DNA from 4 places in the Globicatella sanguinis genome. Region 1 is predicted to be linked to each of the others. Evidence: a T-box and tRNA genes for the amino acid it is inferred to sense, from the RefSeq annotation. Region 1 holds a T-box; the other regions hold tRNA genes.
The links. A T-box is a leader RNA that pairs with one kind of tRNA and senses whether it is charged. The one in region 1 lies ahead of CYJ72_RS10850 (valine--tRNA ligase), so its partner is inferred to be a tRNA-Val.
Positions count from the first base shown of each region.

Region 1 (2,175 bases):
TGCTCCGGGGGCAGTTACAACTACTAAAGGTTTAGTGGTTTTGATGAATTCATTTTGACCATAGCCTTCTTCTGAAACAATAGTATCAATATCCATAGGATAACCTTGAGTATGCCCATGTGTGTAAACTTTTATACCGCGACGTTCTAACTTAGTTTTTAATTGTTGTGCAGGTGATTGGCCAGTAAAGCGAGTAATGACAACACTGTTAACACTTAAATCCCAATGACGTAAATCATCAATTAATTTTAATAAATCTTGGTCATAGGTAATGCCATAATCGCCACGAACTTTGTTACTTTCAATGTCTCCGGCATAAATACAAATGATAATTTCAGCTTGTTCACGTAAACGGTATAATAGCTTAATTTTACCGTCTGGATCGAAACCAGGTAAAACTCTAGATGCATGATAATCCCCGATTAATTTTCCACCAAACTCGAGGTATAATTTATCATAATGATTAACACGTTCCATAATGTATTGACTTTGTTCATCAAGATACTTTTCACTATCAAATCCAATTTTCATATTATCATTCCTCTCGCTATAACTCATTTAACCATTGTACCAAAATTAATCTAAAATAAAAGTCCTGAGACTAGGTAAAAATGAAAAAATTTATTTTTGGTTCCATCTTTTTTGTTAGTCCTATGATTGAGAGGGATCGAACAGCTTCTAAAGGCGACTATCATAAACTTGATCCATTCAGTCAAGTTATAGTTCGATTATTTGATAGCACTGTGCTTGCGTGGTTTATTCGCTATCCTAACGCGATGTCAATTAACCACAAATATTATTTTTAAAAATATAACATAAGGTTCCAAGTTATATTTCAATTTGGTAAAAACTATTCGCTACTAATTATTGATTCTTTTACTGTTGGACGAACTTTTGATATCATGATGGCATTAAGCAAGAATAATCGCTAATACTTGATGATTGAAGTATTATCAAGCTTGATTAGTGCTTGAAACTATCCGGTTATTTTGTTAGAATGTAAAACATAATATGAATGCGATGAAGAGAAGAGTAGTCAACGCTTTTTCAGAGAGAAAACAGTCGGTGAAAGTTTTCATAGTTGATGAAGGTAGCTTGGAGCTTTAAAGTGTGAACTAATAGTAGTACTTTACGCAGAAGATACTGTGTTAACAACATGGAGAGACACTCGGATTTGTGTCTGAAATTAGGTGGTACCACGTTATTTAAACGTCCTTTGTTCAACAAGGGGCGCTTTTTTATTTTCAAATAACTAGCATCCAACTTAATCAGTAAATCGCAATGAATGAAAGAAAGGAAGTTTCTTATGAAAAAAGAAATGTCAACCAAATATAATCCGCAAGCGGTAGAAGCGGGAAAATATCAACAATGGGTTGAATCAGGTGTCTTTAAACCTTCTGAAGACCCGAATGCGGAACCCTATTCAATTGTCATCCCACCACCAAATGTCACTGGTAAATTACACTTAGGTCATGCTTGGGATGTAACGTTACAAGATATGATTATCCGACAAAAAAGAATGCAAGGCTATGATACTTTATGGTTACCAGGTATGGACCATGCTGGTATTGCGACTCAAGCTAAAGTAGAAGAAAAATTAGCTAAAGAGGGGATTAGTCGTCATGATTTAGGTCGTGAAAAGTTCATCCAACAAGTATGGGACTGGAAAGAAGAATATGCTCAAACTATCCGTCAACAATGGGGTAAAATGGGCGTTTCTGTTGATTACTCTCGTGAACGTTTTACTTTAGATGAAGGTCTTAATAAAGCTGTCAATCGTGTCTTTGTTGAGTTATACAAAAAAGGCTTAATTTATCGTGGTGAGTATATTATTAACTGGGACCCGAAAGCGATGACTGCTTTGTCAGATATTGAAGTCATTCATAAAGACATTGAAGGAGCATTTTATCATATTAATTATCCGGTTGTGGGTAGTGATGAAGTATTAGAAATTGCGACTACACGTCCAGAAACTATGCTCGGTGATACGGCAGTAGTTGTTCATCCTGAAGATGAGCGTTATCAACATCTAATAGGTAAGACCGTGATGTTACCATTAATGAATCGTGAAATACCAATTATCGCCGATGATTATGTCGATGTAGAATTTGGAACGGGAGCCATGAAAGTAACACCCGCTCATGATCCAAATGACTTTGAATTAGGCAATCGTCA
Region 1 is NZ_CP126962.1:2,459,128-2,461,302, forward strand. It holds gene CYJ72_RS10845 (DUF1846 domain-containing protein) at 1-531, opposite strand, end outside; T-box leader at 1,012-1,220, shown strand; gene CYJ72_RS10850 (valine--tRNA ligase) at 1,307-2,175, shown strand, end outside.

Region 2 (2,175 bases), 930 kb from region 1:
ATGAACCCTCTAACCCGCGTTGTAAGGCAACGGGAGACAGTGTCAGGTGGACAGTTTGACTGGGGCGGTCGCCTCCTAAAGTGTAACGGAGGCGCCCAAAGGTTCCCTCAGAATGGTTGGAAATCATTCGTAGAGTGCAAAGGCAGAAGGGAGCTTGACTGCGAGACCTACAAGTCGAGCAGGGACGAAAGTCGGGCTTAGTGATCCGGTGGTACCGTATGGAAGGGCCATCGCTCAACGGATAAAAGCTACCCTGGGGATAACAGGCTTATCTCCCCCAAGAGTTCACATCGACGGGGAGGTTTGGCACCTCGATGTCGGCTCATCGCATCCTGGGGCTGAAGTCGGTCCCAAGGGTTGGGCTGTTCGCCCATTAAAGCGGTACGCGAGCTGGGTTCAGAACGTCGTGAGACAGTTCGGTCCCTATCCGTCGCGGGCGTAGGAAATTTGAGAAGAGCTATCCTTAGTACGAGAGGACCGGGATGGACGCACCGCTGGTGTACCAGTTGTTCCGCCAGGAGCATCGCTGGGTAGCTATGTGTGGGAAGGATAAGCGCTGAAAGCATCTAAGCGCGAAGCCAGCTTCAAGATGAGATTTCCCATTCGTAAGAAGTAAGACCCCTGAGAGACGATCAGGTAGATAGGCTAGAAGTGGAAGTATAGTGATATATGGAGCGGACTAGTACTAATCGGTCGAGGACTTAACCACGAAGATTTAAGGTTGAAAGGTTTGTGAGTTATTCAGTTTTGAGTGAACTAATATAAGTTTACTTAAAGAAAATAATGTACCTGTGTGGTGATGATGGCAAGAAGGATACACCTGTTCCCATGCCGAACACAGCAGTTAAGCTTCTTAGCGCCGATGGTAGTTGGACCTTTGGTCCTGTGAGAGTAGGACGTTGCCGCGCAGGGTATATTTTTTTCATTCCGCAATAGCTCAGCTGGCAGAGCGCATGACTGTTAATCATGATGTCGTAGGTTCGAGCCCTACTTGCGGAGTATTTTGTATAGAGTGGAGACAGCTTCTAAGATGGAGAGTTGTCCGAGAGGCTGAAGGAGCACGATTGGAAATCGTGTAGGCGGGAAACCGTCTCAAGGGTTCGAATCCCTTACTCTCCGTACAGAATAGACGATTATATCAAGAAGGTCCGTTGGTCAAGTGGTTAAGACACCGCCCTTTCACGGCGGTAACACGGGTTCGAATCCCGTACGGATCATAAGAGAATAGACATGGAGGTTTAGCTCAGCTGGGAGAGCATCTGCCTTACAAGCAGAGGGTCAGCGGTTCGATCCCGTTAACCTCCATTCCGGTTCCGTGGTGTAGGGGTTAACATGCCTGCCTGTCACGCAGGAGATCGCGGGTTCAAATCCCGTCGGGACCGTATGGCTTGGTAGCTCAGTTGGTAGAGCATTTGATTGAAGCTCAAAGTGTCGGCGGTTCGATTCCGTCCCAAGCCATTAACATAAAGCGGAGGGATAGCGAAGTGGCTAAACGCGGCGGACTGTAAATCCGCTCCTTCGGGTTCGGCAGTTCGAATCTGCCTCCCTCCATAGGATAAGACCTAGAGGACGATAGGGACTTAGTTTAACGGTAGAACAACGGTCTCCAAAACCGTTAGTGTGGGTTCGATTCCTACAGTCCCTGTTAGGTGGATAATGGCGATTGTGGCGAAGTGGTTAACGCATCGGTTTGTGGCACCGACATTCGAGGGTTCGATTCCCTTCAGTCGCCTCTTTATATTATTGGGGTATAGCCAAGCGGTAAGGCAACGGACTTTGACTCCGTCATTCGTTGGTTCGAATCCAGCTACCCCAGTTTTTTATTTTATATAGAAGAATAGCTATACAAGATATGGCGGTATAGCCAAGTGGTAAGGCATGGGTCTGCAAAACCTCGATCACCGGTTCAAATCCGGTTACCGCCTTACAATTAGGCCGGTGTGGCGGAATTGGCAGACGCGCTGGACTCAAAATCCTGTGCCTTCACGGGCGTGTCGGTTCGACCCCGGCCACCGGCATATTTTTATAAATACATCAGTTTGAAGACCTTAGTTGCCTTATGGTGCTAAGGTTTTTTGTGGTTCTATAATTTTTAGTGTTGGTGCAGGAACCATTACCGCTATTTTTACGCCTCTTTGTCAAATGGTGTGGTCTTTAAACTTTGGATTCTTTGAC
Region 2 is NZ_CP126962.1:1,532,280-1,534,454, forward strand. It holds rRNA gene CYJ72_RS06665 (23S ribosomal RNA) at 1-709, shown strand, start outside; rRNA gene rrf (5S ribosomal RNA) at 793-908, shown strand; tRNA gene CYJ72_RS06675 (tRNA-Asn) at 927-999, shown strand; tRNA gene CYJ72_RS06680 (tRNA-Ser) at 1,033-1,119, shown strand; tRNA gene CYJ72_RS06685 (tRNA-Glu) at 1,146-1,217, shown strand; tRNA gene CYJ72_RS06690 (tRNA-Val) at 1,233-1,305, shown strand; tRNA gene CYJ72_RS06695 (tRNA-Asp) at 1,310-1,382, shown strand; tRNA gene CYJ72_RS06700 (tRNA-Phe) at 1,386-1,458, shown strand; tRNA gene CYJ72_RS06705 (tRNA-Tyr) at 1,471-1,551, shown strand; tRNA gene CYJ72_RS06710 (tRNA-Trp) at 1,575-1,645, shown strand; tRNA gene CYJ72_RS06715 (tRNA-His) at 1,660-1,732, shown strand; tRNA gene CYJ72_RS06720 (tRNA-Gln) at 1,745-1,816, shown strand; tRNA gene CYJ72_RS06725 (tRNA-Cys) at 1,855-1,925, shown strand; tRNA gene CYJ72_RS06730 (tRNA-Leu) at 1,935-2,018, shown strand.
Region 2: it has a tRNA-Val gene. The T-box ahead of CYJ72_RS10850 (valine--tRNA ligase) is inferred to sense a tRNA for this amino acid. The anticodon was not compared.

Region 3 (2,175 bases), 590 kb from region 1:
TGCGGGGGTAGGATTCGAACCTACGACCTTCGGGTTATGAGCCCGACGAGATGCCAGCTTCTCCACCCCGCGATATTGGTAAAGGAGGATGTGGGATTCGAACCCACGCACGCTCTTACACGCCTGACGGTTTTCAAGACCGTTCCCTTCAGCCGGACTTGGGTAATCCTCCATATGATACGTTTGATATGCTTTTATCCTTTTCTCTTGTCCTACAAGACATGGACCTTGCAGGACTCGAACCTGCGACCGGACGGTTATGAGCCGTCTGCTCTAACCAACTGAGCTAAAGGTCCCAGTGTTTATAGCGGCGAAGGGGATCGAACCCATGACCTCCCGGGTATGAACCGGACGCTCTAGCCAGCTGAGCTACACCGCCATGAATGGAGAATAGCGGGATTGAACCGCTGACCTCCTGCGTGCAAAGCAGGCGCTCTCCCAGCTGAGCTAATCCCCCATTTTGGTATGAATTTACTATTTGTTTTGTTTTTTTGATTTTTGGTTCAAAAAAATCGGGAAGACAGGATTCGAACCTGCGACCCCTTGGTCCCAAACCAAGTGCTCTACCAAGCTGAGCTACTTCCCGTTTCTATACACCCAGTAGGAGTCGAACCTACAACCGCTTGATTCGTAGTCAAGTACTCTATCCAATTGAGCTATGGGTGCATGCTTTAATGCCGAGGACCGGAATCGAACCGGTACGGGTATCACTACCCGCAGGATTTTAAGTCCTGTGCGTCTGCCAGTTCCGCCACCCCGGCATTTGCCTAAGTTTGCTGGCAAAGCGGAAAACGGGATTCGAACCCGCGACCCCCACCTTGGCAAGGTGGTGTTCTACCACTGAACTATTTCCGCATTCTGTTATTCACTCATGCCGGCTGCAGGACTTGAACCTGTGACCTACGCGTTACGAGTGCGTTGCTCTACCAACTGAGCTAAGCCGGCCTCTTCTAAAAAGGCCTATATGCCGGCTAAAGGACTTGAACCCTCGACCCTCTGATTACAAATCAGATGCTCTACCAACTGAGCTAAGCCGGCTTGTTACCTCGACAAACATCTGTTCGTCTTCATGCGGGTGAAGGGACTTGAACCCCCACGCCCGAAGGCGCCAGATCCTAAATCTGGTGCGTCTGCCAATTCCGCCACACCCGCATTCTGATGACCCGTACAGGATTCGAACCTGTGACCCACTGATTAAAAGTCAGTTGCTCTACCGACTGAGCTAACGAGTCATGGTGGAGGTTAACGGGATCGAACCGCTGACCCTCTGCTTGTAAGGCAGATGCTCTCCCAGCTGAGCTAAACCTCCAGTTTGAAAATAATTTACCCTGCGCGGCAACGTCCTACTCTCACAGGACCAAAGGTCCAACTACCATCGGCGCTAAGAAGCTTAACTGCTGTGTTCGGCATGGGAACAGGTGTATCCTTCTTGCCATCATCACCACACAGGTACATTATTTTCTTTAAGTAAACTTATATTAGTTCACTCAAAACTGAATAACTCACAAACCTTTCAACCTTAAATCTTCGTGGTTAAGTCCTCGACCGATTAGTACTAGTCCGCTCCATATATCACTATACTTCCACTTCTAGCCTATCTACCTGATCGTCTCTCAGGGGTCTTACTTCTTACGAATGGGAAATCTCATCTTGAAGCTGGCTTCGCGCTTAGATGCTTTCAGCGCTTATCCTTCCCACACATAGCTACCCAGCGATGCTCCTGGCGGAACAACTGGTACACCAGCGGTGCGTCCATCCCGGTCCTCTCGTACTAAGGATAGCTCTTCTCAAATTTCCTACGCCCGCGACGGATAGGGACCGAACTGTCTCACGACGTTCTGAACCCAGCTCGCGTACCGCTTTAATGGGCGAACAGCCCAACCCTTGGGACCGACTTCAGCCCCAGGATGCGATGAGCCGACATCGAGGTGCCAAACCTCCCCGTCGATGTGAACTCTTGGGGGAGATAAGCCTGTTATCCCCAGGGTAGCTTTTATCCGTTGAGCGATGGCCCTTCCATACGGTACCACCGGATCACTAAGCCCGACTTTCGTCCCTGCTCGACTTGTTGGTCTCGCAGTCAAGCCCCCTTCTGCCTTTGCACTCTACGAATGATTTCCAACCATTCTGAGGGAACCTTTGGGCGCCTCCGTTACACTTTAGGAGGCGACCGCC
Region 3 is NZ_CP126962.1:429,405-431,579, forward strand. It holds tRNA gene CYJ72_RS01785 (tRNA-Met) at 1-72, opposite strand, end outside; tRNA gene CYJ72_RS01790 (tRNA-Ser) at 83-172, opposite strand; tRNA gene CYJ72_RS01795 (tRNA-Ile) at 223-296, opposite strand; tRNA gene CYJ72_RS01800 (tRNA-Met) at 306-379, opposite strand; tRNA gene CYJ72_RS01805 (tRNA-Ala) at 385-457, opposite strand; tRNA gene CYJ72_RS01810 (tRNA-Pro) at 513-586, opposite strand; tRNA gene CYJ72_RS01815 (tRNA-Arg) at 593-666, opposite strand; tRNA gene CYJ72_RS01820 (tRNA-Leu) at 676-761, opposite strand; tRNA gene CYJ72_RS01825 (tRNA-Gly) at 784-855, opposite strand; tRNA gene CYJ72_RS01830 (tRNA-Thr) at 873-945, opposite strand; tRNA gene CYJ72_RS01835 (tRNA-Thr) at 966-1,038, opposite strand; tRNA gene CYJ72_RS01840 (tRNA-Leu) at 1,071-1,152, opposite strand; tRNA gene CYJ72_RS01845 (tRNA-Lys) at 1,160-1,232, opposite strand; tRNA gene CYJ72_RS01850 (tRNA-Val) at 1,234-1,309, opposite strand; rRNA gene rrf (5S ribosomal RNA) at 1,331-1,446, opposite strand; rRNA gene CYJ72_RS01860 (23S ribosomal RNA) at 1,530-2,175, opposite strand, start outside.
Region 3: it has a tRNA-Val gene. The T-box ahead of CYJ72_RS10850 (valine--tRNA ligase) is inferred to sense a tRNA for this amino acid. The anticodon was not compared.

Region 4 (2,175 bases), 1.1 Mb from region 1:
TAACTATAACGGTCCTAAGGTAGCGAAATTCCTTGTCGGGTAAGTTCCGACCCGCACGAAAGGCGTAACGATCTGGGCACTGTCTCAACGAGAGACTCGGTGAAATTATAGTACCTGTGAAGATGCAGGTTACCCGCGACAGGACGGAAAGACCCCATGGAGCTTTACTGTAACTTGATATTGAGTGTTTGTGTGACATGTACAGGATAGGTAGGAGCTTAAGAATCGTGAACGCCAGTTTACGAGGAGGCGCTGGTGGGATACTACCCTTGTGATATGAACCCTCTAACCCGCGTTGTGAGGCAACGGGAGACAGTGTCAGGTGGACAGTTTGACTGGGGCGGTCGCCTCCTAAAGCGTAACGGAGGCGCCCAAAGGTTCCCTCAGAATGGTTGGAAATCATTCGTAGAGTGCAAAGGCAGAAGGGAGCTTGACTGCGAGACCTACAAGTCGAGCAGGGACGAAAGTCGGGCTTAGTGATCCGGTGGTACCGTATGGAAGGGCCATCGCTCAACGGATAAAAGCTACCCTGGGGATAACAGGCTTATCTCCCCCAAGAGTTCACATCGACGGGGAGGTTTGGCACCTCGATGTCGGCTCATCGCATCCTGGGGCTGAAGTCGGTCCCAAGGGTTGGGCTGTTCGCCCATTAAAGCGGTACGCGAGCTGGGTTCAGAACGTCGTGAGACAGTTCGGTCCCTATCCGTCGCGGGCGTAGGAAATTTGAGAAGAGCTATCCTTAGTACGAGAGGACCGGGATGGACGCACCGCTGGTGTACCAGTTGTTCCGCCAGGAGCATCGCTGGGTAGCTATGTGTGGGAAGAATAAGCGCTGAAAGCATCTAAGCGCGAAGCCAGCTTCAAGATGAGATTTCCCATTCGTAAGAAGTAAGACCCCTGAGAGACGATCAGGTAGATAGGCTAGAAGTGGAAGTATAGTGATATATGGAGCGGACTAGTACTAATCGGTCGAGGACTTAACCACGAAGATTTGAGGTTAAAGGTTTGTGAGTTATTCAGTTTTGAGTGAACTATTATAAGTTTACTTAAAGAAAATAATGTACCTGTGTGGTGATGATGGCAAGAAGGATACACCTGTTCCCATGCCGAACACAGCAGTTAAGCTTCTTAGCGCCGATGGTAGTTGGACCTTTGGTCCTGTGAGAGTAGGACGTTGCCACGCAGGGTATATTTTTTCAAATTGGAGGTTTAGCTCAGCTGGGAGAGCATCTGCCTTACAAGCAGAGGGTCAGCGGTTCGATCCCGTTAACCTCCACCATGACTCGTTAGCTCAGTCGGTAGAGCAACTGACTTTTAATCAGTGGGTCACAGGTTCGAATCCTGTACGGGTCATCAGAATGCGGGTGTGGCGGAATTGGCAGACGCACCAGATTTAGGATCTGGCGCCTTCGGGCGTGGGGGTTCAAGTCCCTTCACCCGCATGAAGACGAACAGATGTTTGTCGAGGTAACAAGCCGGCTTAGCTCAGTTGGTAGAGCATCTGATTTGTAATCAGAGGGTCGAGGGTTCAAGTCCTTTAGCCGGCATATAGGCCTTTTTAGAAGAGGCCGGCTTAGCTCAGTTGGTAGAGCAACGCACTCGTAACGCGTAGGTCACAGGTTCAAGTCCTGCAGCCGGCATGAGTGAATAATAAAACGCGGAAATAGTTCAGTGGTAGAACACCACCTTGCCAAGGTGGGGGTCGCGGGTTCGAATCCCGTTTTCCGCTTTGCCAGCAAACTTAGGCAAATGCCGGGGTGGCGGAACTGGCAGACGCACAGGACTTAAAATCCTGCGGGTAGTGATACCCGTACCGGTTCGATTCCGGTCCTCGGCATTAAAGCATGCACCCATAGCTCAATTGGATAGAGTACTTGACTACGAATCAAGCGGTTGTAGGTTCGACTCCTACTGGGTGTATAGAAACGGGAAGTAGCTCAGCTTGGTAGAGCACTTGGTTTGGGACCAAGGGGTCGCAGGTTCGAATCCTGTCTTCCCGATTTTTTTGAACCAAAAATCAAAAAAACAAAACAAATAGTAAATTCATACCAAAATGGGGGATTAGCTCAGCTGGGAGAGCGCCTGCTTTGCACGCAGGAGGTCAGCGGTTCAATCCCGCTATTCTCCATTCATGGCGGTGTAGCTCAGCTGGCTAGAGCGTCCGGTTCATACCCG
Region 4 is NZ_CP126962.1:931,164-933,338, reverse strand. It holds rRNA gene CYJ72_RS04025 (23S ribosomal RNA) at 1-985, shown strand, start outside; rRNA gene rrf (5S ribosomal RNA) at 1,068-1,183, shown strand; tRNA gene CYJ72_RS04015 (tRNA-Val) at 1,204-1,279, shown strand; tRNA gene CYJ72_RS04010 (tRNA-Lys) at 1,281-1,353, shown strand; tRNA gene CYJ72_RS04005 (tRNA-Leu) at 1,361-1,442, shown strand; tRNA gene CYJ72_RS04000 (tRNA-Thr) at 1,475-1,547, shown strand; tRNA gene CYJ72_RS03995 (tRNA-Thr) at 1,568-1,640, shown strand; tRNA gene CYJ72_RS03990 (tRNA-Gly) at 1,658-1,729, shown strand; tRNA gene CYJ72_RS03985 (tRNA-Leu) at 1,752-1,837, shown strand; tRNA gene CYJ72_RS03980 (tRNA-Arg) at 1,847-1,920, shown strand; tRNA gene CYJ72_RS03975 (tRNA-Pro) at 1,927-2,000, shown strand; tRNA gene CYJ72_RS03970 (tRNA-Ala) at 2,056-2,128, shown strand; tRNA gene CYJ72_RS03965 (tRNA-Met) at 2,134-2,175, shown strand, end outside.
Region 4: it has a tRNA-Val gene. The T-box ahead of CYJ72_RS10850 (valine--tRNA ligase) is inferred to sense a tRNA for this amino acid. The anticodon was not compared.